Linked DNA regions of Cupriavidus necator. The protein of the gene in region 1 interacts with the protein of each later gene in a pairwise test. Links are inferred from orthologs where the notes say so. Each region holds a gene or a part of one and is shown on either strand. Other genes may lie near its edges.

Region 1 (3,149 bases):
AACGCTTCTTCCAGCGTCAGCACGGTGCCGGTCAGCGTGCCGTCGTAGCCGGGCAGTGCATTGACGCGCTGGCGGAAGGCTTCGCTGGTAAGCGCGTCCACCGCGCCGGCCAGTGCCGCGCTGCGCAGCTTGGCGCGCTCGATCGCAAAGAAGTAGCGCTCCTTGATCACCGGCACGAACGCCAGCCCGAAGCGCCGCGCCGCGGTTTCCACGCCAAAGCCCACGTCGGCCATGCCGCTGCCGATATACGCGGCCACCGCGGCGTGGGTGAATTCACCGTTGCTGTAGCCCTCGATGCGGGCCGTGTCGATGCCGCGCGCGGCCAGCATCAGGTCCAGCAGCAGGCGCGTGCCCGAGCCCACCTGGCGGTTGACGAAGCGCACCTCGCGCCGGGTCAGGTCTTCCAGCGTGTGGATGCCAAGCGGGTTGTCCGGCCGCACGAACAGTCCCTGGCTGCGCACCGCCAGGTGCACCAGGCAGTGGGTGTCCGGCTTGAGCCAGGTGGTGAAATGCCGCCACATGCCGTGCTCGAACTCGCCCACCGGCACATGGAAGCCGGCGATATCGCAGGCGCCTTCGGCCAGTGCCGCCACGGCCTCGACGCTGCCGCAGTACTTCAGGTCGTGCCGCACCTGCTGCTCGTCGAGGAAGTCGCGCAGCGCCGCCACCGCGAAGCCGTGGCTGGCATGCAGCCGCGCCGTGGCTTCGGGCTGGTCCATCAGCTTCTTCAACTCGATCTCCAGCTCGGACGCCAGGCTGTCCAGCGTCGGCGACAGCCGCGCGCCGATCCGCTTGCTGGCCCACACCAACTGCTGCGCCAGCGGCGTCAGCGCGCTGCCGCGCCCGCGGGTCTTGTCGATCAGCGGGCCGCCGAACAGCGCCTCGGCATCGCGCAGGATGCCCCAGGCGTAGCGGTAGGACAGCGATACCGCCTGCGCCGAGTGGCTGATGCTGCCGGATTCCTCGATATGGCCGAGCAGGGCCACCAGGCGGGACACGTCCAGGGCCTCGCCACCGGGGCTGGCGTCGTCCCGGATCTGCAGGTGCGGGTGGATCGAGATGCGAATCATATGTAGAAAATAGCTTATTGAAGGGCCGCTGTCACTCTCATATAGTCCTTCAAACGGGAAAAAACGGCGACGTCACAGCCCGTAAATAGGAAAAAAATAGCATATAAGAGGCCGCGCTGCCGATCTGCGCAATGCCTCACAGGAGACGCTATGCCAGAAATTTCCCCCCACGCACCGGCATCCGCCGATGCCACGCGCATCGCCGCCATCGTGGCCGCGCGCCAGGACATACCGGGCGCCTTGCTGCCGATCCTGCATGAGATCCAGGACACACAGGGCTATATCCCCGACGCCGCCGTGCCCGTCATTGCCCGCGCGCTGAACCTGTCGCGCGCCGAGGTGCACGGCGTGATCACCTTCTACCACCATTTCCGCCAGCAGCCGGCCGGGCGCCACGTGGTGCAGGTCTGCCGCGCCGAAGCCTGCCAGTCGGTCGGCGCCGAAGCGCTGGCCGAGCATGCGCAGCGCGCACTTGGCTGTGGCTTTCATGAAACCACCGCGGACGGGCAGGTGACGCTGGAGCCGGTTTATTGCCTGGGCCAGTGCGCCTGCGGCCCCGCCGTGATGGTCGGCGAGCAGCTGCACGGCTATGTCGATGCCAGGCGCTTCGACGCGCTGGTGCGCTCGCTGCGCGAGTCGTCCGCGGAAAAGACCACGGAAGCCGCGGAGGCACAGGCATGATCACGATCACCACCATCTTCGTGCCGCGCGATTCCACCGCGCTGGCACTGGGCGCCGACGACGTCGCCCGCGCCATCGCGCGTGAAGCCGCGGCGCGCAACGAGCACGTGCGCATTGTGCGCAATGGCTCGCGCGGCATGTTCTGGCTGGAGCCGCTGGTCGAGGTGCAGACCGGAGCCGGCCGCGTGGCCTATGGCCCGGTCAGCGCCGCAGACGTGCCGGGGCTGTTCGACGCCGGCTTGCTGCAAGGCGGCGAGCACGCGCTGTCGCAGGGCGTCACCGAAGAGATCCCCTTCCTGAAGCAGCAGGAGCGCCTGACCTTCGCCCGCGTCGGCATCACCGATCCGCTGTCGCTGGACGACTACCGCGCGCATGAGGGCTTTGCCGGCCTGGAGCGCGCGCTGGCGATGCAGCCCGCCGAGATCGTGCAGGAGGTCACCGACTCCGGCCTGCGCGGCCGCGGCGGCGCGGCGTTCCCGACCGGCATCAAGTGGAAGACCGTGCTGGGCGCGCAGTCCGCGGTCAAGTACATCGTCTGCAATGCCGACGAGGGCGACTCGGGCACGTTCTCCGATCGCATGGTGATGGAAGACGACCCGTTCATGCTGATCGAAGGCATGACCATTGCCGCGCTTGCGGTGGGTGCGGAGCAGGGCTACATCTACTGCCGTTCCGAATACCCGCACGCGATTGCCGTGCTGGAAAGCGCGATTGGTATCGCCAACGCCGCCGGCTGGCTCGGCGACGACATCCGCGGCAGCGGCAAGCGCTTCCACCTCGAAGTGCGCAAGGGCGCCGGCGCCTATGTCTGCGGCGAGGAAACCGCGCTGCTGGAAAGCCTGGAAGGACGGCGCGGCGTGGTGCGCGCCAAGCCGCCGCTGCCGGCGCTGCAGGGGCTGTTCGGCAAGCCCACGGTGATCAACAACGTGATCTCGCTGGCCACCGTGCCGGTGATCCTGGCGCGCGGCGCGCAGTACTACCGCGACTACGGCATGGGCCGTTCGCGCGGCACGCTGCCGTTCCAGCTTGCCGGCAACATCAAGCAGGGCGGACTGGTGGAAAAGGCGTTCGGCGTGACGCTGCGCGAGCTGCTGGTCGACTACGGCGGCGGCACGCGCAGCGGCCGCGCCATCCGCGCGGTGCAGGTGGGCGGGCCGCTGGGCGCCTACCTGCCCGAGTCGCGCTTCGACGTGCCGCTGGACTATGAAGCCTATGCCGCGTTCGGCGGCGTGGTCGGCCACGGCGGCATCGTGGTGTTCGATGAAACCGTCGACATGGCAAAGCAGGCCCGCTACGCGATGGAGTTCTGCGCGATCGAATCGTGCGGCAAGTGCACCCCGTGCCGGATCGGCTCGACCCGCGGCGTCGAAGTGATGGACCGCATCATCGCCGGCGAGC
Region 2 (3,317 bases), 470 kb from region 1 along the record:
GCAATTACGAGATCCCGCTGGGAACGCCGTTCGCCAAGCTGCTGGAGCTCGCCGGCGGCATGCGCGGCGGCAAGCGCATCAAGGCGGTGATCCCGGGCGGTTCGTCCGCGCCGGTAGTGCCGGGCGACCTGATGATGGCGTCCGACATGGACTACGACTCGATCGCCAAGGCCGGCTCGATGCTGGGCTCGGGCGCTGTGATCGTGATGGACGAGACGCGCTGCATGGTCCGCTCGCTGCTGCGCCTGTCGTACTTCTATTTTGAGGAATCGTGCGGCCAGTGCACGCCGTGCCGTGAAGGCACCGGCTGGCTCTACCGCATGGTCAATCGCATCGAACACGGAGAGGGGCGCCAGGAAGACCTGGACCTGCTCAACAACGTCGCGGAAAACATCATGGGCCGCACCATCTGCGCGCTCGGCGATGCCGCGGCGATGCCGGTCCGCGGCATGCTCAAGCACTACTGGAAAGAGTTCGAATATCACGTCGAACACAAGCAGTGCATGGTTCCGGCCTACATCTAAGCGTGGCAGAACATGGTTGAACTAGAGATCGACGGCAAGAAGGTTGAGGTTGCTGAAGGCAGCCTGGTGATGGAAGCAGCCCGCAAGCTGGGCACCTACATCCCGCACTTCTGCTACCACCGCAAACTGTCCATCGCGGCCAACTGCCGCATGTGCCTGGTCGAGGTCGAAAAGGCCCCGAAGGCGCTGCCTGCCTGCGCCACGCCGGTGACCCCCGGCATGAAGGTCTTCACCAATTCGGAGAAGGCGGTCAAGGCGCAGAAGTCCGTGATGGAATTCCTGCTGATCAACCACCCGCTCGACTGCCCGATCTGCGATCAGGGCGGCGAATGCCAGCTGCAGGACCTGGCCGTGGGCTACGGTGCCTCGGAGTCGCGCTACAAGGAAGAGAAGCGCGTGGTGTTCCACAAGAACGTGGGCCCGCTGATCTCCATGGAGGAGATGACCCGCTGCATCCACTGCACCCGCTGCGTGCGCTTCGGCCAGGAAGTGGCCGGCGTGATGGAGCTGGGCATGCTGGGCCGCGGCGAGCATTCGGAAATCACCACCTTCGTCGGCAAGACCGTCGACTCGGAACTGTCGGGCAACATGATCGACCTGTGCCCGGTCGGCGCGCTGACCAGCAAGCCGTTCCGCTACTCGGCCCGCACCTGGGAACTGGCACGCCGCAAGTCGGTGTCGCCGCACGACGGCCTGGGCGCTAACCTGGTGGTGCAGACCAAGAACCAGCGCGTGATGCGCGTGCTGCCGCTGGAAAACGAAGACATCAACGAGTGCTGGATCTCCGACAAGGACCGCTTCTCGTATGAAGGCCTGAACAGCGCCGACCGCCTGACCCGCCCGCTGCTGAAGCAGGGCGGCGAATGGATGGAAACCGACTGGCAGACCGCGCTCGAATATGTGGCCAACGGCCTCACCAGCATCAAGCGCGATCATGGCGCCGACCAGATCGCCGCGCTGGCCAGCCCGCACAGCACGCTGGAAGAGCTGTTCCTGCTGGGCAAGCTGATGCGCGGCCTGGGCAGCGACAATGTCGACTTCCGCCTGCGCCAGACCGACTTCTCGGCGGCACTGAAGGGCGCGCCGTGGCTGGGCATGCCGGTGGCCGACGTGACCACCCTGCAACGCGTGCTGGTGGTCGGCTCGTCGCTGCGCAAGGATCATCCGCTGCTGGCCTCGCGCCTGCGCCAGGCTACCAAGAAGGGTGCCCGCGTGGCGGTGCTGGGTGCCGGCGGTGAAGACCTGCTGATGCCCTTGGCCGCCCGCATCGACGTGGCGCCGTCGGGCTGGACCGCGGCCCTCGCAGGCGTGGCCCGTGCCGTGGCCGCCGCCAAGGGCGTGGCTGCCCCGGCCGGCACCGAAGGTTTCGACGGTGGCGATGTTGCCGCCAAGACGGCCGAAGCGCTGCTGTCGGGCGAGCGCCGTGCGGTGTTCCTCGGCAACGAGGCCGTGCGCCATCCGCAGTTCTCGGCGCTGCACGCGCTGGCACAGTGGATCGCCACCGAAACCGGTGCGACGCTGGGCTTCCTGACCGAAGCCGCCAATACCGTCGGCGGCTATGTCGCCGGCGCGCTGCCCAGGCAGGGCGGCGCCAATGCGCAGGCGATGCTGGACACGCCGCGCAAGGCCTACATCCTGCTGAACACCGAACCCGAGTTCGACGCCGCCGACCCGCGCAAGGCGCTGGCCGCGCTGGCCCAGGCCGGCACGGTGGTGGTGCTGTCGCCGTTCCGTTCGGAAGCGGCCATGCAGTACGCCGACGTGATCCTGCCGGTGACGCCGTTCACGGAAACCGCCGGCACCTTCGTCAACTGCGAAGGCAAGCCGCAGAGCTTCAACGGCGTGGTGCGCGCGCTGGGCGAATCGCGTCCGGGCTGGAAGGTGCTGCGCGTGCTGGGCAACCTGCTGGACGTGGCCGGCTTCGACTACGAAACCGCCGAATCGGTGCGTGCCGAAGTGCTGTCGGCCCCGGTCGACGCGCAGCTGGACAACGCCACCGACGCGCCGATCCGCGTGGCCGCCGCTGCCGCCAACGGCATCGAACGCATTGCCGATGTGCCGATCTACCACGCCGATCCGATCGTGCGCCGCGCCGAGTCGCTGCAGCTGAGCGCTGCCGCGCGCCGCGCCATGCAGATCGCGCTGCCGGCCGACCTGTTCGCCAGCCTTGGCATCCAGTCCGGCGATCCGGTGCGGGTCACGCAAGGGCAGGGCAGCGTGGTGCTGCCGGCCGTGCTCGAAGCCACGCTCCCGGCCAACACCGTGCGCGTGCCGGCGGCGACGCCGGCGGCCATGAGCCTGGGCGCGATGTACGGCACGGTCACCGTAGAGAAGGCCATTGACCTGGCGCCGGCCACCGGCACCGTGGCCACGGCGTAAGAACAAGAGCGAGAACAAGACATGATTGACTGGATTACCTCGCAAGGACAGGGCCTGCTGGGTGCCTACTGGACGCCGCTGTGGATCCTGATTCGCGCCGTGATCATCGTGGTGCCGCTGCTGCTGTGCGTGGCTTACCTGATCCTGTGGGAGCGCAAGCTGATCGGCTGGATGCACGTCCGTATCGGCCCGAACCGCGTGGGTCCGCTGGGCCTGCTGCAGCCGATTGCCGACGTGCTGAAGCTGCTGCTCAAGGAAGTCATGATGCCCACGCAGGTCAGCCGGGGCATGTACCTGATTGCCCCGCTGATGGTGCTGATGCCCGCCGTGGCGGTCTGGGCCGTGATTCCGTTCCAGGCTGAAGTGGTGCTGGCGGATGTGAACGCCGGCCTGCTGTACGTGATGGCGATCAGC

The links.
Region 2: the proteins of I6H87_RS03840 (region 1) and nuoG interact in binary tests that used the Escherichia coli proteins (3 or more experiments, as listed by UniProt). The link is inferred for Cupriavidus necator from one-to-one orthologs.

The regions. Positions count from the first base shown.
Region 1 is NZ_CP066018.1:833,350-836,498, reverse strand. The notes cover bases 150-2,985. They hold I6H87_RS03840 (formate dehydrogenase subunit gamma), read left to right. Parts: upstream 150-1,220; coding sequence 1,221-1,751; downstream 1,752-2,985. Other genes in these bases: I6H87_RS03835 (formate dehydrogenase beta subunit), read left to right, coding at 1,748-2,985; I6H87_RS03845 (substrate-binding domain-containing protein), read right to left, coding at 150-1,070. In the rest of the region: more of I6H87_RS03845, read right to left, coding at 1-149; more of I6H87_RS03835, read left to right, coding at 2,986-3,149. UniProt on the Escherichia coli protein: NDH-1 shuttles electrons from NADH, via FMN and iron-sulfur (Fe-S) centers, to quinones in the respiratory chain. The immediate electron acceptor for the enzyme in this species is believed to be ubiquinone.
Region 2 is NZ_CP066018.1:360,863-364,179, reverse strand. What follows is about bases 216-3,219. They hold nuoG (NADH-quinone oxidoreductase subunit NuoG), read left to right. Parts: upstream 216-536; coding sequence 537-2,903; downstream 2,904-3,219. Other genes in these bases: nuoH (NADH-quinone oxidoreductase subunit NuoH), read left to right, coding at 2,925-3,219; nuoF (NADH-quinone oxidoreductase subunit NuoF), read left to right, coding at 216-524. Also shown: more of nuoF, read left to right, coding at 1-215; more of nuoH, read left to right, coding at 3,220-3,317. UniProt on the Escherichia coli protein: NDH-1 shuttles electrons from NADH, via FMN and iron-sulfur (Fe-S) centers, to quinones in the respiratory chain. The immediate electron acceptor for the enzyme in this species is believed to be ubiquinone.